One region of the Allobosea rubneri genome, then DNA from elsewhere that is predicted to be linked to it. Evidence: predicted binding sites of a transcription regulator. Region 1 holds the regulator's gene; each other region holds the start of a gene.
What was found. The regulator LexA, encoded in region 1, represses DNA repair genes until DNA is damaged. The targets are predictions, from matches to a motif close to TGTTCNNNNTGTGTTCNG.
Positions count from the first base shown of each region.

Region 2: the regulator LexA is predicted to act here: its motif matches at 2,558-2,575, upstream of RKE40_RS11910 (helicase-related protein).
Region 3: the regulator LexA is predicted to act here: its motif matches at 1,053-1,070, upstream of RKE40_RS19370 (LexA family protein).

Region 1 covers NZ_JAWDID010000005.1:57,711-64,719, forward strand. Annotated here, with positions in the region: gene trpD (anthranilate phosphoribosyltransferase) at 1-965, shown strand, start outside; gene trpC (indole-3-glycerol phosphate synthase TrpC) at 973-1,785, shown strand; gene moaC (cyclic pyranopterin monophosphate synthase MoaC) at 1,782-2,270, shown strand; gene RKE40_RS05200 (molybdopterin molybdotransferase MoeA) at 2,267-3,478, shown strand; gene RKE40_RS05205 (hypothetical protein) at 3,485-3,844, opposite strand; gene lexA (transcriptional repressor LexA) at 4,023-4,754, shown strand; gene RKE40_RS05215 (ComEC/Rec2 family competence protein) at 4,748-6,880, opposite strand.
Region 2 covers NZ_JAWDID010000015.1:4,484-11,492, forward strand. Annotated here, with positions in the region: gene RKE40_RS11910 (helicase-related protein) at 1-2,466, opposite strand, end outside; gene RKE40_RS11915 (alpha/beta fold hydrolase) at 2,784-3,674, opposite strand; gene RKE40_RS11920 (DUF3108 domain-containing protein) at 3,821-4,648, opposite strand; gene rpmB (50S ribosomal protein L28) at 4,907-5,194, shown strand; gene RKE40_RS11930 (esterase-like activity of phytase family protein) at 5,452-6,462, opposite strand; gene cobT (cobaltochelatase subunit CobT) at 6,459-7,009, opposite strand, start outside.
Region 3 covers NZ_JAWDID010000033.1:3,472-10,480, reverse strand. Annotated here, with positions in the region: gene RKE40_RS19385 (DUF6634 family protein) at 1-30, opposite strand, end outside; gene RKE40_RS19380 (helix-turn-helix domain-containing protein) at 134-673, shown strand; gene RKE40_RS19375 (hypothetical protein) at 782-973, opposite strand; gene RKE40_RS19370 (LexA family protein) at 1,091-1,513, shown strand; partial or broken gene RKE40_RS19365 (Y-family DNA polymerase) at 1,510-2,777, shown strand; gene RKE40_RS19360 (GAF domain-containing protein) at 3,139-3,765, shown strand; gene RKE40_RS19355 (HWE histidine kinase domain-containing protein) at 3,762-4,289, shown strand; gene RKE40_RS19350 (low affinity iron permease family protein) at 4,587-5,015, opposite strand; gene RKE40_RS19345 (low affinity iron permease family protein) at 5,113-5,454, shown strand; gene RKE40_RS19340 (YciE/YciF ferroxidase family protein) at 5,531-6,037, shown strand; gene RKE40_RS19335 (cysteine hydrolase family protein) at 6,093-6,695, shown strand; gene RKE40_RS19330 (hypothetical protein) at 6,788-7,009, opposite strand, start outside.

The sequences.
Region 1 (7,009 bases):
TTTCGCGCGAGGAGGCCCGCGACGCCTTCGAGACCATGCTTTCGGGCGGCGTCACCAACGCCCAGGCCGCCGCCTTCCTGATGGCGCTGCGCGTTCGCGGCGAGAGCACCGAAGAGATCGCCGGCGCGGTCAGCGCGATGCGCGCCCGCATGCTCACCGTTTCGGCCCCGGCCGAGGCGATCGACATCGTCGGCACCGGCGGCGATGCGTCGGGTTCCTACAACGTCTCGACCCTGGCCTCGATCATCACCGCCGCCTGCGGCGTGCCGGTCGCCAAGCATGGCAACCGCGCGGCGTCCTCGCGCTCCGGCGCGGCGGACGTGCTGACGGCGCTCGGCGTCAAGGTCGGGCTCGAGCCCGCCGGGATCGAGCGCAGCATCCGCGATGCCGGCGTCGGCTTCATGTTCGCCCCCGCCCATCACGCCTCGATGCGCCATGTCGCGCCGGTGCGCACCGAGCTCGGCACCCGCACGATCTTCAACCTCGTCGGGCCGCTCTCCAATCCGGCCGGGGTGAAGAAGCAGCTCGTCGGGGCCTTCTCGGAGACCTGGCTCGAGCCGATGGTGAAGGTGCTCGCCTCGCTCGGCTCGCAGTCGATCTGGGCCGTGCATGGCTCGGACGGGCTCGACGAGATCACCACCACCGGCCCGACCCGCGTCGTCGCGCTCAAGGACGGCAAGATCGAGAGCTTCTCGATTTCGCCCGAGGATGTCGGCATCGCCCGGGCGAAGTCCGAGGATCTGCGCGGCGGCGAGCCGGAGCAGAACGCCAAGGCCCTGCAGGACGTGCTCGACGGCAAGAAGAGCGCCTTCCGCGACATCGCAGCCTTCAATGCCGCGGCAGCCCTCGTCGTCGCCGGCAAGGCCGGCGCGCTCGGTGATGGCCTCGCCCAGGCCTATCAGGCCCTCGACAGCGGCAAGGCCAAGGGCGTGCTCGCCGCGCTCGTCGCCAGCTCGAACGCCTGAGGCAGCCATGTCCGACATTCTGAAGCGGATAGAGGCCTATAAGCGCGAGGAGATCGTCGTCGCTCGCAGCGCCGTGCCGCAGGCCGAGATCGAGCGCCGCGCCGCCGCCATGCCGCCGCCGCGCGACTTTCTCGGCGCTCTCGAAGCCAAGCGGAAGGCCGGACTGCCGGCGCTGATCGCCGAGATCAAGAAGGCGAGCCCGTCCAAGGGCCTGATCCGGCCGGATTTCGATCCGCCGGCCTTGGCGAAGGCCTATGCGGAAGGCGGCGCCGCCTGCCTTTCGGTGCTGACCGACACCCCCTCCTTCCAGGGCCAGCCGGAATATCTGGCGCAGGCGCGCGAGGCCTCCGGTCTGCCGGGCCTGCGCAAGGATTTCATGTTCGAGCCCTATCAGGTCTTCGAGGCCCGCAGCTGGGGCGCCGACTGCATCCTCGTGATCATGGCCTCGGTCGACGATGCCGCGGCTCACGAGTTGACCGATACCGCAAAGGCGCTCGGCATGGCCGTGCTGGCGGAGGTCCATGACGAAGCCGAGCTCGAGCGGGCGCTGAAGCTCGACACCCTTCTGGTCGGCATCAACAATCGCGACCTGCGCAGCTTCGAGGTCAGCCTCGCCGTGACCGAACGCCTGGCACCGCTGGTCCCGGCCGACCGGCATCTCGTCGGGGAGAGCGGCATCTTCAGCCATGCCGACATCACCCGGCTTCAGGGCTGCGGCGTCAACACCTTCCTCGTCGGCGAAAGCCTGATGCGTCAGCAGGATGTTGCAGGCGCGACCCGTCAGCTCCTGACCGGAAAGGCGACGGAGGCGGCGGCGTGAGCCGGCTTTCGCATCTCGACAGCCAGGGCCAGGCCCACATGGTCGATGTCGGCGACAAGGCGGAAACCGCCCGGATCGCCGTCGCCGAAGGCAGCGTCGTGATGCAGGCGGAAACGCTCGCGATCGTGCGCGCCGGCGACGCCAAGAAAGGCGATGTGCTCGGCACTGCCCGCCTCGCCGGGATCATGGCGGCAAAGAGGGCCCATGAGCTGATCCCGCTCTGCCACCCGCTGCTGCTGACCAAGATTGCCGTCGATCTTGCGATCGACGAGGCCCTGCCGGGCGTGCGGGTGCGGGCCGAAGTGCGCCTCACCGGCAAGACCGGCGTCGAGATGGAAGCGCTGACCGCCGTCAGCGTCGCCTGCCTGACGGTCTACGACATGGTCAAGGCGGTCGATCGCGGCATGCGTATCGAAGCGATCCAGCTCGTCCACAAATCCGGCGGCAAGTCCGGCGTCTACGAAGTTGCGGAAGGGCAGAGATGAGCCTGACACCGGTTGCCGTCGCGCTGCGCGCGCTGCTCGACAGCGTTCCCGGAACCACCGGCGCCGAAACCCTGCCCTTGGCGCGCTGCGCCGGCCGTGTGCTGGCGGCCGATGTCGCGGCGCTGCGCACCCAGCCGCCCTTCGCCAATTCGGCGATGGACGGCTATGCCGCTCGTGCCGATGATCTCCAGCCCGGCAAGGAATTGCGGGTCATCGGCGAATCCGCCGCCGGCCGCGGTTTTTCCGGCGCGGTCGCCCCCGGCGAGACCGTCCGCATCTTCACCGGAGCGCCGCTGCCCGAGGGCACCGACGCCATCCTGATCCAGGAGCATGCCGAGGGCGTCGACGGCCCGGTGATCCGCGTCACCAAGGCGGCGGGCAGGGGTCAGTTCGTGCGCGCCGCCGGGCTCGATTTCGGCAGTGGCGAGATCCTGCTCGCGGCCGGCCGCCGCCTCGACAGCGCCGCGCTCGGCCTTGCCGCCGCAATGGGGCATCCGGAGCTTCCGGTTCGCCGCAAGCCCGTGGTCGCAATCCTCGCCACCGGCGACGAGCTCGTCCTGCCGGGCGAGCCGGTCGGCCCCGACCAGATCGTCGCCTCGAACAGCTATGCGCTGGCCGCACTGGTCGAGCAGGCCGGCGGCACGGCGCTCGATCTCGGCATCGCCCGCGACAATCATCCCGATCTTGCGGCCCGCATCGAGGCGGCGAAGGCGGCGAATGCCGATGTGCTGATCACGCTCGGCGGCGCCTCCGTCGGCGCGCATGACCTCGTCCAGGCCGCACTCAAGGCCCAGGGCATGGATCTCGGCTTCTGGAAGATCGCGATGCGGCCGGGCAAGCCGATGATGATGGGAAGGCTCGGCCCGATGGTCGCGCTTGGCCTCCCCGGCAACCCGGTCTCCTCGATCGTCTGCGGACACCTCTTCGTCACGCCGCTGATCGAGGCCCTGCTCGGCATGGCCGAGCCGGAGCGCGACCGCGGCGAGCCGGCGGTCCTCGCCGTCGACCTGCCGGCGAATGACGAGCGCCAGGACTATCTGCGCTCGACCTTCGTGACGGAGGCAGGCGAGCGCCGGGTGAAGCCCTTTCCCAAGCAGGATTCCTCGATGCTGGCGAACCTCGCCCGGGCCGAGGCGCTGGTGATCCGGCCGGTTTTCGCCGAACCGGCCAAGGCCGGCGATCCGTGCCGGATTATCCGGTTGCGCTGAGGCCGATCAGCGGCAGCGCAGATAGCGCGTGCCGCCATAGACGACCTCGTCGTTCGAGACGACCTTGAGGGTCCGGCTGGCGCGACGCTTCGGCCCGTCGATGCTGAAGCAGGTGCCGCTCATCCGGTATTCGTTGGCGGATACGCGCTCTATCCGGCTGAAATGGCAGCCGCCCTCGCCTGCCTCGCCGGTGCGGCCGCCGCGGTTGAAGCCGACATAGGCGCCCTCGGTCCCCTCCTTCAGCCATCTGCAGCCCTGCTGCGTCGGATCGCCGAATTCGCCGCGCACCGGCAGTTCGGCGGCACTCGCCATACCGGCCACAGCCGCGGCCATCATAGCGCTCAGACTCGTCAGCTTGACCGCCATCGCTCCCTCCCTCTCGCCGTGGCACCCCACGCTGGACAAAGCTTCGCTTGCACGCAGAAGGGCCAGTTTCGCGCGGCGCAATACGGCCGATGGACGTCCCTTGCGGAACACAAGGCGAACGGGTATGTTGTTCGTGCTTTGTTTCGATTCCGATGCGAAAGGCCGGGGCGGCGAGATCATGCTGACACGCAAACAGTTCGAACTGCTTCGCTTCATCCATGAACGCCTGCGAGAATCCGGCGTACCGCCCTCCTTCGACGAGATGAAGGACGCGCTCGACCTACGCTCCAAATCCGGCATCCACCGGCTGATCATGGCGCTGGAGGAACGCGGCTTCATTCGCCGGCTGCCGAACCGCGCCCGCGCGCTCGAAGTCATCAAGATGCCGGACGGGATCGGCGGGCCGCAGGCGCAGCGCGGGCGCTTCAGCCCGTCGGTCGTTCAGGGCGGCCTCGGCCAGACCCCGCCTGCCCCGGCAGCCAATCTAGCCAAGCCGCGCCCGGCGGGCGCCGAGGAGAACGGGCGCTCCACCGTCTCCATCCCAGTCATGGGCCGCATCGCCGCCGGCACGCCGATCTCGGCGATCCAGGATCGCAGCCATAGCGTCTCCATGCCCGCCGACATGCTCGGCGGCGGCGAGCACTACGCGCTCGAAGTCCGCGGCGATTCGATGATCGAGGCCGGCATTCTCGACGGCGACACCGTCGTCATCCGCAAGCAGGACACGGCCAATACCGGCGACATCATCGTCGCCCTGATTGACGACGAGGAAGCGACGCTGAAGCGCCTCCGCAAGCGCGGCTCCTCGATCGCGCTCGAAGCGGCCAACCCGGCCTATGAGACCCGCGTGCTCGGCCCGGACCGGGTCAAGATCCAGGGCCGGCTCGTCAATCTGATGCGGCGCTACTGAAGCATCCCGCTGTCCTCCGCCTGCTCGGTCGGCACGTTTGCGGGCGTACGTGCTGGCTCCGATGAAGAAGGCACGGTCGCAGGAGCGGGCCGGGCCCGGGTCCAGGGTCGCAGGCGCGTTGCGTCCTCGGCGGTGTAGGCGCGCCAGCTGCCGCCGCGCATGGACCCAAGCGCCGTCGCGCCATCGCGGGCGAGCGCGGCCCGGTCGATCAGTCGGGCGGTACAGGTGCCATTGACGTGGAGCGGCGTGACGACGAGGTCGGCGCGCTGGCAGTCCTCGACGATGGCGACGCGGTCCTTTGTGTAGGCGACATTGCGGCCATCCTTGAGACGGATCACGCAGCCGCGCGCGTCGCAGGCGGCGCCCTCTCGCAAGGTGGCATCATCCGGAGGGCGGGAATCGCCGTCGGCATGGAGCCATTGCGTCAGCACGAAGCGACTCGGCTTGCCTGCCAGGACGAGTCGTCCTTCGGCACCGCGCACCAGGATGCCGGAACCGTCGCGCTCGATCAGGATGTCGGGCCGCGTCGGGTCCGAGGCGAGCGCCAGGCCGGCGCAGAGCGGCAGCGCCGCGAGGAAGCGCAGGGCCGTCGTCCACAAGGTCAGCCAGAGCAGCGCCAGCGCGAACAGGGCGAGCGCCACGGGATCGAAGGCAGGCAGCACCATGGTCGAGCGTTCGATACCGGCGACCCAATGGGCGAGCTGCAGGACGAGACCGGAGGCCCAGCCCATCAGGGCCCAGCCCGGCCAGTCGAGCCCGAACGGATAAGCCAGCACGCCGAAGACCGCGGCCGGCATGACAATGAGCGAGACGAAAGGCAGGGCGAGCGCGTTGCCGAGCAGGCCGAACGGGTTGAAGGTCTGGAAGTGGTAGACGCCGAAGGGCGCAGTCGCGGCCGTCGCCAGCAAGGTGGTGACGATGATGCCGACGGCCGAGAGCCAGAGCGGCCGCAGCGGCCAGGGCCAGCTGGCGGCAGCCGCATCAGGCGGGCGCTCCTGCCAGCGTTCGGCGAAGGCGATCAGCGCCGCGACCGCGCCGAAGGACATCTGGAAGCTCGGCCCGAGCAGCGCCTCCGGCTCGCGCAGCAGGACGATGATCGCCGCCAAGGCGAGGTTGCGCATGCTGAGGGCCGGCCGGTCGACCAGAATGGCGCCGAGCATCACCAGCGTCATGATCAGCGAGCGCACGGTCGCGACTTCAGCGCCGGAGAAGACGCAATAGGCGGTAGCGCCGAACATGGCGGCGAGCGCAGCGATTTTCTTGACTGGCCAGAACAGCGCGATGCCTGGCGACAGCGCCAGCAATGCCCTTGCGAGCCAGAAGATCGTGCCGGCCGCCAGGACCATGTGCAGGCCGGAGATCGAGACGATGTGGTAGATGCCGGCGGCGCGCAGGTCGTCATTGGTCGGCTCAGTGATCAGGCCACGCTTGCCGGTGACCAGGGCGGCTGCCATCGCTCCCGCCTGCCCGCCGCCGATGGTGGCGATGCGCTCGGTCAGCGCATTGCGGGCCTGGTCGATGGCGACGCTCCAGGCGAGTTGCCGCGACTGCGGCACCGGCGCCGGTGCCAGCGCGACCTTGCCGGCGATGTTGCCGACGGCACCGATGCCGCGGAAGAAGGCGTCGCGGGCAAAGTCGTAGCCGCCGGGACGCGCCGGCCCGGGCGGCGGCAGGAGCCGCGCGGTCGCGACGATGTGATCGCCGGGCTTCAGTGTCGTCGCGGCCGTGCTGACACGTATCCGGCGCGGCCGCTGCTGCGGGTCGACACCCGGCATGTCGGTAACCAGCAGAACGAGGCGGACACCCTTTTCGCGCTGCTCTAGCGCCTCGATGAAACCTGTGACCTTGCCGACATGGAGGCGGGCGAGCGCCGGTGCCGCGATACTCGCCGTGCGCCAGGCTCCGGCCGCGAAGCCGGCCAAGACGGCGGCGAACCCCAGGCAGATCGCCATGGCGAGGCGCTTGTGGCGCAGCAGCGACGCTGCGAGCGCCGACAAGGCGAAGCCGAGCAGCGGCGCAATCAGGCCCGGCTCACGATCGGCGAGGAAATACAGGATGACGCCGAGCCCGAGCGGCACGGGCAGCCAGTTGAAGAGGCGGCGGCGCTCGACCTCGGTTTCAAGCATGGCACCTAGGCGCATGCGCCAGCTTGCGGGATTCCAGGCTGGGCTCTGCGTCAGACGGCGCGTCCACCCTGCCCCGCCTTGCAAGGCAAGGACAGCCGCAACGGCCTTGCGGCGACGCCCGGGCGGAAC
Region 2 (7,009 bases), on a different contig from region 1:
GATCGCAGGGCCCGGCCGCTTCACCGAGACATAGCCGAGCGAGCGCAGGATCGAGGCGAAATCCTCGCCGGCGCAGCCGACGAGCGAGGTCATCGCGCCCGTGGCGACGAAGCCGTCCTGGTCGGCGGCGCCCGCCGGCGGCTGGCCGAGCGTCATGCCGGGGCGATAGGCGATGGCCGGACGAATCAGGTCGGCAAGGCGTTCGAGGATGTCGACGCGCACAGCACGCTCGCCGCAGACGCGATAACCGGCAGCCCTGTACAGCCCCTTCGGCACGTCCTTGTTGGCCGGGAACGAGGTCCGGCCGGACGAGGCGAGATGGGCGATGTCGTCGAGCCCGCCCTGCTCCGGGCCGCCATGCTTCAGCGCCCAGAGCTGGGCGGCGAGCGCCCGGGGCGCCGGCTTCAGCAGGGCCGGAACGTAAAGATGGAAGGCGCCGAAGCGCATGCCGAGCTGGCGCAGGCCGGCCCGCCCCTCCTGGTCGAGCGTCTTCATCTCCTCGCCGACCTTGGCGCGCTCGAGCACACCGAGCGCCTCGGCCGCCTGGAAGGCGATGCCGCGGGCGATGCCGGTCAGGCTCGCGGCCTCCTCCAGCACCTGCAGCGGCCCGAGCAGCTTGGTGATGTGATTCTTCAGCCAGAGCGTCAGCCGGTTCTCGACCTGCTCGCGCGCTGGCCCGGTCAGATGCTCCTCGACCAGCAGGCGCAGGCGCGGCTCCAGAACCTTCTCGCCGGCGACGAGGCGCGCCACGGGCTCGCCGATCCAGCGGATGAAACCGTCATGCGACAGGACGAAGGCCTCGTCGCCTGCAAGCACGACGCGCGAGGCGCGCGCTTCCATCTCGCTGGCGAGCGCCTTCATCGCGGCGGCGTTCAGCGCCTTGGCTTCGGGGCCGCCGGCCTTGGGATCCGCCGTGAAGCGGAAACCTTGCAGCAACCCGACATGCTGGCCCTCGACGAGCACGTCGCCCGCCGCAGTGACCTCAGCTTCCAACATCGCATTCTCCCGCAGGCGACGCATCAATACGCTCGTGCGCCGATCGACGAAACGGCTGGCGAGCCTTTCGTGCAAAGCGTCCGACAGCTTGTCCTCTACAAGACGCGCCACCCCCTGCCAATGCTCTGGATCAGGCAACCAGTCGGGACGGTTCGCAACGAAGGTCCAGGTCCGGACCTGCGCGATACGCGCCGACAGCGTGTCGATCTCGCCATCGGTGCGGTCGAGCGCATTGAGCTGCCCCCGGTACCAGTCCGGATCGAGCCGGCCGTGCCGCATCAGCCGAAGATACAGCATTGTCGCGAGGTCCGCATGCTGCATCGGCGCAATTTTGCGATAATCCGGCAGACCGCAGACCTCCCAGAGTCGCGATACGGCCGGCTTGCCTTGTGCCAGCCTCGCGACGTCGTGGTCGCGCGCCAGGATTTCCAGCGTGGTCATGTCCTCGGCGATCAGCGCGCGGGTCATTCCCTGTTCCTGCGGCTGCCGGTTGAGGCTGTCGAGCAGCCCCGGGACCGAGCGCAGGTCGAGATCGGAATTTCGCCATTGCAGCTGGCGAATCGGCTCGAAGCGGTGATTCTCGATCGCCTCGACCAGCTCGGCATCGAAGGGCGGCGCCCGACCGGTGGTGCCGAACGTCCCATCGCGCAGATGACGACCGGCCCGGCCGGCGATCTGGCCGAATTCGGCCGGATGCAGCTTGCGGAAATGATGGCCGTCAAACTTGCTGTCGCCGGCGAAGGCGATGTGGTCGACATCGAGGTTGAGCCCCATGCCGATCGCGTCGGTGGCGACGAGATAGTCGACATCGCCGGACTGGTAGATCTCGACCTGGGCATTGCGCGTGCGCGGTGAGAGCGCGCCCAGCACCACCGCCGCCCCGCCCTTCTGCCGGCGGATCAGCTCGGCGATGGCGTAGACCTCCTCGGCCGAGAAAGCGACGATCGCCGAACGGCGTGGCAGCCGGGTGATCTTGCGGTCCCCGGCGAAGGTGAGGTTCGAGAGGCGCGGCCGCGTCACCACATTGGCGCCCGGGATCAGCTGCTCAATGAGAGGCCGCATCGTGCCCGCGCCGATCAGCATCGTCTCGGCCCGGCCGCGATGATTCAGCAGCCGGTCGGAGAAGACATGGCCGCGGTCGAGATCGGCGGCGAGCTGGATCTCGTCGACGGCGACGAAGTCGACGGCGAGGTCACGCGGCATCGCCTCGACCGTGCAGACCCAGAAGCGCGGCCGCTCCGGCTTGATCTTCTCCTCGCCGGTGACGAGCGCCACCGCCTCCGGACCAACCTTCTCGACGACGCGCTGATAGACCTCGCGCGCCAAAAGGCGCAGCGGCAGGCCGATCATCCCCGTGGGATGCGCGATCATCCGTTCGATGGCGAGATGGGTCTTGCCCGTATTCGTCGGGCCGAGCACCGCCGTGACGCCGCGTGCGCGGAGCGAAGGCGGAAGGGAGCGGGGTTGGATCAAGACGCTGGAGCTTTCCTGCAGCCTGCGCGGCGAAATACCGGGCCAGCCCTACCGGTTCGGGCGCCCCAAGGGCAACCCGGGCCGTGAACAGAACGAGTCCGGAACGAAGCGAGGCCGAATCGCTGACTCCCGCAGAATCAGGTTTCGTTCACGGCGAGATGTCGCGGCAAGCGATTCAAAAACCACAAGATTTTGAATCGCCCTCGGTTTCCGTCCTTCGCCGACTTGCGCGCGCGAGGGCCGCTTTCGCTCATGTAGGCCTCCCGGGCGGGAAGGCGAGAGGCAAAAGCGAAAATAGTCGCGCACCCGTCAGCTCAGTCGCCGAAGACGTCAGCGAACACCTCGGCCGCCTCGTCCGGCGCCTCGACATGGACGAAATGACCGGCGTCCTCGCAATAGGTCACTTCGACGTCGTCGAAATAATAGGACAGGAAGGCGCTCCATTCCGCCTTCAGGACCGGGTCGTGTCGGCCCCAATGCACCCGCGTCGGCTGGTGGATCGGGACGGAAGGCGTCGGATGACCGTCGATGGCGGCGATCCGCGCCGCATTCTGGCTGCGATACCAGTCGAAGCCGCCGCGCAGATTGCCGGGTTTCAGGAAATTCTCGACCCAGCGGTCGAAGACCGGCGCGAAGGCGTCCTTGCGATGGCACCAATGCGTCAGGAAATGCCCGAGATAGAGCGCGCAGGCCTCGCGGCTGGAGCCAATCAGCTGTTCGGCCAGCGGCAATTGCTGGAAGGACTGGTACCAGATCTCGTTGACATGGCCCTCGCGCACCCAGGCCGAGCCGACGCTCGGCGTCGGGCAGTTGAAAAACAAGAGCTTCTCGACCCGCTGCGGATGGCGCCGCGCCAGCCCCTGGGCGACATAGGCCCCGACATCGTGGCCGACGACGCCGACCGGCCCCGTCCCGAGTGCCTCCAGCAGGGCGGCGATGTCGTCGGCATGGCTGTTGGCCCCGACATCGCTGCGCGGCGCGGGCGATTTGGCGCTGTCGCCGAAGCCGCGCAGGTCGGGAGCGATCAGGCGGAACTCGCCATGCAGGCGGTTCATCAGCGGCAGCCAGGTCATCCAGAATTCCGGCCAGCCATGCAGCAGCAGCACCGCCGGCCCGTCGCCGATCTCGGCGACATGCAGCACGGTATCGCGCACCACCACGTCGCGGCGCCGCAATCCTGGCGGCAGTGAAAAATCGCCGGGCATGTCGGCTCCAGGGTCGAATCGCGGCGAAAGGCTAGCCCTCCCACCGCCGATGCGGCAATCCGCCGAACGGCAACGCCTTCATGCGTTGAGAGGAGAGTACCGGCGGCGACGCCCTTCCCGCTCCAACGCGCCGCGGGCGCCTGACCTCAGTTGCGCGAGGTCGCCGCCGTGACGCCGGGATCGACCTTGAAGCGCGAGGCCTCGATCACCGCGGTGCCGATCATCGTCTTCACCGAGATCCGCACCGGCAGCATCATGCCCGTACCGGCGATCGGGGCGAGCCAAGTCGAGATCTCCTTGTTCTCGGCCATGAACTTGGTGCTCGGCCGCAGCGCCCGGTGGCCTGAGATCGGCACGTAGCGTGCCTGGCAGATCGAGACCGGGCCGCTATAGCCGTCGAGCTTGACCTCGCGGGTGCCGGCATAGCTTAGCTTGATGTCGTAGCGCGCGGCGCCGTCGAAGATCGGCAAGGTGCGGTTGCAGGCCGCGGCGCCCGAGTTCCGCCCGCCTTCGACCGGCATCAGGAAAGCGCTGATCGGGTCCATGACATTGCGGCGATGGGCGTCGCTGATCGGCACCCGGTCCGGCTTGGCATCGATCGGCGGTTCGATCTCGACCGCCCGCACGGCATTGCCGTCGAGCGCCATCCGGACGGTACGGCTTTCGCTCGAGCTCGCCGAGGAGATCGCGAATGTCGCCGGCGCGAGCCGGCCCGAATTGAGATTTCCGGTGGCGACGCCGGATCCGCGCCCACCGGTGAAGCCGCCGACGAGCCCCGTCAGCTTGGCCTGAACGTCGAGCTTGTAGCGGCTGCCCTCGATGTCCCCGCTGAGGCTGGCCTTGCCGAAGGTCATCCCGAGCAACGAGACGTCATAGGCCGCGTCGAGCGAAGCCGCCCCGGCAGGAACCACGCCCGCAAGCAGCAGAGCTGCCAGGGACAGCCCGGGCAGGGACGGCGTGAGGGCGGGCTTCATCTCGATGCTCCGGGCGGCGCGACCGTTCGACAGCTCGCTTGCACTGCGAATCGGTCCGAATCGTGACCTGATTAACGGAGTCTGACGAGAGGAGGTTACCGAGATGTTTCCGTCGCGCCGATCGGCACATCGCCTTGACGTGGGTCTGGCGCTTGGTTATAGACCCGCCACTTCAATTTGACTTCCGGTGCTCGCCTACCGGCACGTCGCGTGTCGGCGTTTTGTTTTGGGCACCCCGGAAACTTTGGGAACGATATCATGGCCCGCCGTTGCGAACTGACCGGGAAAGCCACCCTGACCGGCCACCTGGTCAGCCACTCGAACCGCAAGACCAAGACGGTCTTCCGGCCGAACCTGGTTAACGTCACCCTGCAGTCCGACACGCTCGGCCGCTCGGTCCGCCTGCGTGTCTCGGCCAACGCCCTGCGCACGGTCGATCATCGCGGCGGCCTCGACGCCTTCCTCGTCAAGGCTCCGGCCGGCGAGCTCTCGACCGGCGCGCTCGCCCTGAAGCGTGACATCGAGAAGAAGCTCGCCGCCAACTGAGCGGGCTTTTCTTCGCGCGGGCCTCCCCTCGCGATTGAATGAAGCGGCCGCGAGGCCGCTTTTTTCGTTTGGGCGACCTGCCCCCTCTCCCCTTGCGGGAGAAGGCTGGGGTGAGGGGTCGCGCGACACTGATCGCATGCCGGCGCGACATTTTTCGAAGTTCCAAAAGTCCTGCGCGACCCCTCACCCGACCCTTCGGGCCACCTTCTCCCGCAAGGGGAGAAGGGCAGGATCGAGCCCGGGCATGACGCGCGCTGCTATTGCACCAGCTCGAACTCCAGCAGCACCGTGCGCTGCAGGAAGGTCGAGAAATTATCGTCCGAGATCAGGGTGATGATGGTCCGCCCGTTCTCCAGGTGGACGGCCATCCCCTCCATGTTATCGATCTCCTGGCCGAGATCGGCCTCGATCAGGATCGGTCCGTCGAGCCGCGCCCCCGGTCGCAGCGCAGTGCCGGCGATTCGGCGGATGCGCATGCCGACGCCGCGCAGCGGCCGGTACCACCTCTCCAGCAGCAGCATGTCGCCGCCGGGCAGGAAGGCGAGGTCGGTGATGTCGTAGCCATTGCGGCGCACGACGTGGAAGCTCCCCGGCTGGCGTCCGCCGATGATGAAGCCGGTCGTCGGCTCGTCCTCCGAGCCGGAGCGTTCCGAGATCGCGACGAGCGCGCCCGCTAGCGGTTGGCCGGCCGGGACGACGCCGAGCGCCTCCAGCCCGCGATTGCTCGGCAGGCGCTTCACGGCGGCCGGAACCGGCACGATCCGCGCCCGTGCCTCGACGCCATGCCGTCCCCAGTCGAAGCGCAGGATGTCATGCGTGCGCTCGACGGCGAGATAGGCGACGCCGTCCTGGATCGCCAGCGCTTCGGTATCGTAATAGCGCGAGCGCGAGAGCGGTCGGCCGGAGACACCGAGCACCGGGGCGATCTCGGCCTGCTCCAGCCCGGCGAGGCGGCCATCACGCCGCACGAGCCGTCCCGTCAGCCAGGAAGCCTTGTCGCTCACCGCCACCAGTTGCGCACCGTCCGGCGAGCGCCAGAGCCCGGAGAAGCCGCCGAAGCGCGGATGGCTGCCGGTGAGCACGAGCCCGCTGCGGAAGACGAGCTGGCCGAAGCGGGTCTTGCCGGGATTGCCCGGCTCGAAAGCCGTAATCGGCCGAGCGGAAACGCTGACCGGCGAGCGGCCGGGCTCGATCGTCTCAGCGCGCGCGGGCGGCGCCAGCGCCGCCGCGCCGAGGCCGGCGACGAAAGCCCGTCTGCTCTGCGTCATTGCAGGCGGCGCGAGACGCGTCCGCCCGAGGCGGCGCCGGCATCCTCTTCGAACAGCTCGGCCAGCTTCTCGGTCATCACCCCGCCAAGCTCCTCCGCATCGACGATGGTGACGGCGCGGCGGTAGTAGCGGGTGACGTCGTGGCCGATGCCGATCGCGATCAGCTCGACCGGCGAGCGCGTCTCGATCTCGGCGATGACATGGCGCAGATGCCGCTCGAGATAGCTGCCGGCATTGACCGAGAGCGTGGAATCGTCGACCGGCGCGCCATCCGAGATCACCATCAGGATCTTGCGCTGCTCCGGCCGGGCCAGCAGGCGCTTATGCGCCCAGTCCAGCGCCTCGCCGTCGATGTTCTCCTTGAGCAGCCCCTCGCGCATCATCAGCCCGAGGTTCTTGCGCGCGCGGCGCCAGGGGGCGTCCGCCGCCTTGTAGATAATGTGACGGAGGTCGTTCAGGCGACCGGGATTGGCCGGCTTGCCCGATTGCAGCCAGGTCTCGCGCGAGAGCCCGCCCTTCCAGGCCCGCGTGGTGAAGCCCAGCAGCT
Region 3 (7,009 bases), on a different contig from region 1:
AGCAATGATCGTCCGGGCGTGCGCGAGCATCGGCACCTATTGAGCGCCCATGAACTTGCCTCAACGTGATCCCCGAGAACCGCGCCTCCTCCTCCTCGCTCGCTAAGGAGAGGGATTCGCCATCCGCGAAAACATGCACGAGCAATGGCTTCAGGCAGAGCTCGACCATCCCATGTGCCAGCAGCAAGCCGATTGTCATTCGGCCAACGGCGCAACCAGATCTGGCCAAAACCAAGAGTTCCATGACGCGTCCTCAACCGTGATTCGGGGCATGTCTCCGATCAGGTTTGAATCCCGCATACCTAAATGTCCCGATCAGGACAATTCAATTCTTGCATGGGCAAGGTTTTCCTGTTTGGGACAAATTGTTGACAAGCTGGATTCCAAGGCGGTCGCGTGCCATTCCACCGAGATGGTTGCGACTGCTAAGCTGTTGAGAGCGGCCAGGATTGCGCTCGGGCTCAGCCTCGACGAGCTCGCGGCGGAAGCAGGGATCGATCGCAGGACCGTGAGCCGGGTAGAGGGTCGTGGCGACGACCAGCGTCCGCTCGGAAGCGCTATCGCCGTCGAGCGCGCGCTCGAACGGAAGGGCATCGTCTTTCTAAAGGCTACTGCGAACGAAGGGGCTGGATTTCGCTTGCCAACCGAGCCCCCAACCCGATCGGCGCTTTAATCTCTGCTCCACCTTGGGTTGAGAGCATAACATCGAAATCAATGAGCGGTTCTGCTGGCAAACACACCAACAGCGACGCGATCGGCGTCACGGTCCTGCTTCTGAGGATCAGGGTAGCCCACTAGGCCGATCTGGGTATGGCTCGCCGTTGGAGAGTTTCCTCCTGCGACGAGCGGATCGGCGACCTGCTCGTGGTAGCAGCAAAACGCGCTCCTGATCGTCGCGCTCCAAGCCTTGGGCCTGGTCATCGATGAAGATCCTGCCGTCCTTGATCTCGACGGCGATGATTTCATTGAACATTTCACCCTCCCCAGCCTCGGCACGCCTAGCCGCGCTCCCCGGCTGTTGCCAACTCGCATCTTGACTTGGCAGAGGGCAATGTTCCTATTTTGTTCCTTCAAATAGGAGCCCGTTCCGATGCACATGTCGCCCGCCGTCTTGGGACCACCGATCTTTCTGCCGGTCTACCTGAAGGCAGTGCGGGCGGGATTCCCCTCGCCGGCGGACGACTACCTCGACGTCCCGATCGATCTATCCCGGGCGCTGATCCAGAACGCCCCGGCCACCTTCATCATGACGGTCGCGGGCGACAGCGCGATCGATGTCGGGATCTTCGACGGCTCATTGATCACGGTCGATCGCAGCTTGAAGCCGCGTGACGGCGACGCCGTTGTCGTCGACGTCAACGGCGAGCGTTCGATCAAGATCTTCAAGTCCACCGCGGGCCGATCAAGTCTCGCGTTCGGCAACCGGCGCTATCCCGACTACGACCCCGGGCCGGACGCCGAGATCGAGATCTTCGGCGTCGTGACCAACACGGTGCGGCGCTTCCGGAGATGACCCGCTCGTTCGCTCTGATCGACGGCAACAGCTTCTACTGTTCCTGCGAGCGGGTCTTTGATCCGAAACTGAAGGGGCGGCCCGTCATCGTGCTGTCCAACAACGATGGCTGCGCGGTCGCCCGGACGGCCGAGGCCAAGGCGCTAGGCATCCGGATGGTGCGCCGATGTTCACGATCCGCGAACTCTGCAAGCGCGAGGGCGTCGTCGTCTTCTCATCGAACTACACGCTGTACGGGGACATGAGCCGCCGCATGAACACGGTGTACCAGGGATTCGCGCCTGACATCGAGATCTACTCGATCGACGAGAGCTTCCTCGACCTGACGCCGGTCGTCCCGGAGCAACGCGAGGAACTCGGTCGAGACCTGCGATCGACGGTGTCAACCTGGACGGGTGTCCCGACCTGCGTCGGCATCGGACCGACGAAGACGCTCGCCAAGCTCGCCAACAAGATCGCCAAGAGTACGCCGCAACTCCGCGGCGTCTGCGACCTGACCAGCGAAGAGGCGAGGCGCGAGTGGCTGCCGCTCGTCGCGCTGGAGGACGTATGGGGCATTGGCCGTGCCAGTCAGGCCAAGCTGGGCGCATTCGGCTGCCAGACGGCCGCCGACGTCTCCGCGCTGGATCCCAAGCTCGCCCGGAAGACGTTGACGGTCGTCGGTGAGCGGATCATCCATGAGCTTCGCGGCCAGCCCTGCCTCGACCTCGAGGCCGTGGCGCCGACCCGGAAGGGTTGCGCCGTTACCCGATCCTTCTCCGGGCGAGTAGACAACTTGGAGATGATGCAGGAAGCCATCGCCGCCCATGCCACACGGCTCGGCGAGAAGCTCCGGCACCATGGCCTCGCGACCGACCACGTCACAGTCTTCTTCCACACCTCGCCCTTCGACAACGGCCCGTCTCGGTCGGTCTCGGTCACCGTCGATTTCCCGGAGGCGAGCAACGACACCCTTGTGCTAGTGCGCGCTGCGAAGTGGGGCGCGAGGCGGATCTGGAAGTCGGGCTATCTCTACGCCAAGGCCGGGCTGATGACCGTCGACATCGTGCCGCCGGAGAACTCTCAGCGCGCCCTGATCGGCGCCCTCGATCGCGACAAGAGCGGCCGCCTCATGGAGGCTTTGGATGCTTGCAACCAGAAGCACGGACGTGGCGTTGTCTTCCCAGCGGCGGCGGGGATCGCCCGCCAGCGCAAGGCATGGACCGCCAAATTCGAGATGCGGTCGCCAAGATACACGACACGGTTGGATGAGGTGCCGGTTGCGGGGCAGGCGCGAGTTCGCGTGAGCGCCCGGCGATGCTCGACCGCCTGCATTTCGTTGTCGCCGGCCGCTGGATGGCTGCGTAGACGAAGCAGGTCCCCCGCCAGCCGAATTGCTCGACAAGTTTCAGGGCGGAGACGAATTCGTCCCAGTCATTTGTCGTTGAGGACAGGGAAACACGGAACGATCTCGCGCAGTGGCGGGCGCCGCCTTACATCGCTTGTCGGCAACGCTTGTCCTGAGCGGCGCATCCCGAACGCTGAACGCCAGAGGCCATTCTGAAGCCACGGATGGTCAGAAGAGACTCGGGTGATTATCTATACTCACCAGCGGGGATCCTATGTCGATAGCAGTAACGCAATCCTTGGAATTCGACATCACGGACGAGCTCACGAGCCGCCCGATCGGATCAGCCGACCATCTCAAGGAAAAGCAATACATCCAGGATCTGGCACTCCGGCTGGGCGAGGCTCCGGAAGAGGTGCTGCCGCGTTTCGTCGAGATCGCGATGCGCATGTCGGGAGCCAACTCCGCGGGCTTAAGCCTGTACGAACCCGAACCCGCGCCCGGCGTGTTCCGCTGGCACCATCTAATCGGCGAGCTCGCCCGCTTCAATAATGCCACGACGCCCCGCAACAACAGCCCTTGCGGGATCACACTCGATCGGACCGGTCCCGTGCTGATGCAGCATGTCGAGCGCGTTTATGACTGGGTGGCTGAAGCCGGGATCGTTGTCCCGGAAGTGCTGCTCGTTCCGCTCTTCGTCGGGCGCACGGAACCTGTTGGCACGCTCTGGATCGTTTCCAACAGCGTTGGCCACTTCCACAGCGGGCACGCGAGGGTGGCCGGAGATCTGGCGTCGTTCGTCGGGACCGTTCTGCGTGTCCAGCGATCCGAGGAAGAACTCAAACGTGCGCTCGAGGCACAGGAAACCGTCTCCCGAGAGATGAGCCATCGGGTGAAAACCTCTTCGCGCTGGTCAACACGATGATCCGGTTCGGGGCCAAAAGCGCTCGCGACAAAGATGATTTTTCCCAGACGCTGACGGGCCGCATGCTGGCGCTCGCCAGCGCCCACGAGATGGTCATGACCAAGGACAAAGTCGACGCTGCGGATCTTGATCACGTCATCCGCTCGATCGTCGAACCCCATGAGCACGACGCCGGGACACGGTTCCTGTTGAACGGAACGACGATGTCGGTCCGACCGCAATCGATCAGCGGGCTGGCGCTGGTCATCAACGAACTCGCCACCAACGCGATCAAGTACGGTGCCTTGGCATCCGAAGAGGGGCAGGTTTCGATCTCGTGGGATACGGAGGACGACGCGCTCAATGTGCGTTGGGAAGAACGCGGGGGCGCCGCGATCGAAGCCGTCCCCGAGCGCATCGGCTTCGGCAGCCGTCTGCTGGACACGACAATCGTGCGCCAGTTTGGCGGCACTCTTTCGCACGACTGGCGACGGGAAGGCGTGGTCGTGTCGATCAAGCTGCCGCTGACAGCAATCCTAGGCTAGGTGGCTGCGCGCCGGGCGGCTTCGAGCTCGGCCGGGCGATAGGGCTTCGCGATGAAAGGGACGTGCTCGGGCAGGTCGCCCGCCACGTTTAATCCGCCCGGAGACCACGATAATGTGGACGGGAGGCCAACGTCCGGGATGGCAAAGACCAGCTCGTCCCGTTAGCCGAACCGGGCATTTCGACATCCGTCGTTACGATGCTGATCCCGGCATGCTGCTCAAGGTCAGCGATCGCCGCCTCGGCGTCAGCGGCCTCGATCGCGTCGAAGTCCGGCGGGCTCCACCAGCCGCGGAGTCTTAGGCAGAACCCGAGTTCCCGTCGTCGGCTTCACGACGCGCCTTGGAGGCCCGCTTGCAGAAATCACGCCTGATGACGACCAGATCCTCCTCGTCCATCTCTTCCAGATCGAGGAGTTCCTCGCGCGCTCCTTCCAGCCGGATGATGAGTTCGTCGAGCTTGATCTGCATCGCGGCCGTATCGCGGTTCTGGCTGTTCTGGATGATGAACACCATCAGGAAGGTGATGATGGTCGTCGAGGTGTTGATGACGAGCTGCCATGTATCGTTGAAGCCGAAGATGGGCCCTGAAACCGCCCAGACGACGATCAGGCCGACCGCGACGAAGAAGGTGAGCGGCTTTCCGGTCCAGCTTGATACCGACTGCGCAACCCGCGTGAACAAGGACACCTTGCTGTCCTTGTGAATGATGTGTTCGTAACTCGACATGATGTCACCTCGAGAGCAATTTGAAGGCTTCGTCCGCACATCATTGGAACCGCCCGCTCACTGGGCGAGTTCCCATTGCGAGCGTCGGAGCAACCGCATGAATTGGTTCGACGAGTTATCGACCGGGTGCGCCAGGTTCGCCGGGCGACCCGCGATGCTGCTGATCGCTTTGGCATTGTCGCTAGCTGGAGCCGTGGCCTTCTTATCAGGAAGCGACCACTTTCTCGGAGGCGCCAGCTTGGCAATCAGCACCGTGACCCTTCTGCTTCTGCCGATCCTACAAGCGACGCAGAACCGCGACGGAGCGGCATTGCAGGCGAAAATCGACGAGCTCATCCGCGCGCATGAAGGCGCCCGCAATTCGTTGATCGGGGTCGAGGCGCGCAGCGACGAGGAGATCGAAAAGGCGCGATGCTCCGAGGAAAAACATTCCGGCTGAGGCTCGGGCTACTGCCAGCGGAACCTCGATCCGAAGGCGGCGTTAGATCGGTTTCACCTAACCGGAGGCGCGATCCATGGCCAGCGAACCAAAGACGCTCAACGATCTCTTCATCGACACCCTCAAGGACATCTACTACGCCGAAAAACAGATCCTGAAGGCGTTACCAAAGATGGCGAAGGCCGCGTCGTCACCTGACCTCAAGGCCGCCTTCGAGAAGCACCGCGACGAGACCGAGACGCATGTCGAACGTCTCACCCAGGTCTTCGAGATCGCCGGCAAGGCTCCGCGCGGCAAGACCTGCGACGCCATCCTGGGCATCATCGAGGAAGGCAAGGAGATCATGGAGGACTACGCAGATAGCCCAGCTCTTGATGCGGGATTGGTCGCTTCGGCGCAGGCCGTCGAGCACTACGAAATGACCCGCTACGGCACGTTGAAGACCTGGGCGGCGCAGCTCGGCCTCAAGGATGCCGCTGACTTGCTGGATCAGACGCTCCAGGAGGAGGAGACGACCGACCAGCTTCTGACCAAGCTAGGCGTTGCAATGATCAACAAGAGCGCGCAGGGCAAGGCTGCCTGAGGCCGAACGCGCGTCGGCTCTTAAGGAGCCGGCGCGCCGTCCCGGGGAGGAAGAGATGGGCGAGCAAATGCCGTCGCTCACCGATCGCACCATCCACCTCTGCGTGGATATGCAGAGACTCTTCGCTCCGGGAGGCCCTTGGGCCACGCCATGGATGACGCGTGTCCTTCCTCAATGCGTTGCCCTCGCGGAGGCACGCCCGCTGGCGACCCTCTTCACACGCTTCGTCACGCCAGCCTCGCCGGAGGAGACCATCGGCGCATGGCGCGACTTCTATCGCCGCTGGCCGGAGACGACCCGTGAACGGCTGGACCCCGCGCTCATCGAACTCGTCCCGGAACTGGCCCGCTTCACGCCCCCGGCCCCCGTATTCGACAAGCCCGTCTACTCGGCCTTCACTAGCAGCAAGCTGCTCGCATACCTCCGGGCGCGCTCCATCGACACCGTCGTGTTGTCCGGTGCCGAGACTGATGTCTGCGTTCTTTCCACCGCGCTGGGAGCCGTCGACCACGGCTTCCGCGTCGTGATCGCGACCGACGCCGTGTGCAGCTTCTCTGACGCCGGACACGACAGCCTGCTGGCGCTCTTCCGGGAACGCTTCAGTCAGCAAATCTCGGCAGTCACGGTCGGAGAGATCATCGGCCGTTGGCATCCCTGATCCAGACCGTCTAGGCCGCGGTGTACCTCGGAAGCATCTCCGACCGATCGGCGCGGCCTGGAATTTCCGTAACGCGTGCCCGCCTCGGAAAACTAAAGCCGGTGTAGCGCTTCGATCTTGGCGACGACGTAGTCAAAGGTCGCAGCATCTTCCATCAGCGCCATATTGATATCCCCGCTCTTGAGAGATTTGAGCATCTCTTCCTTGCAGTCGGCGGCGAACGCCGAACCTCCGCGCGTTCCGATATACCACATTGCGAAGTCGATGCAGAGGTACATGGTGCTGAGCACGATGTTGATCTTCTCCAGGTCCGT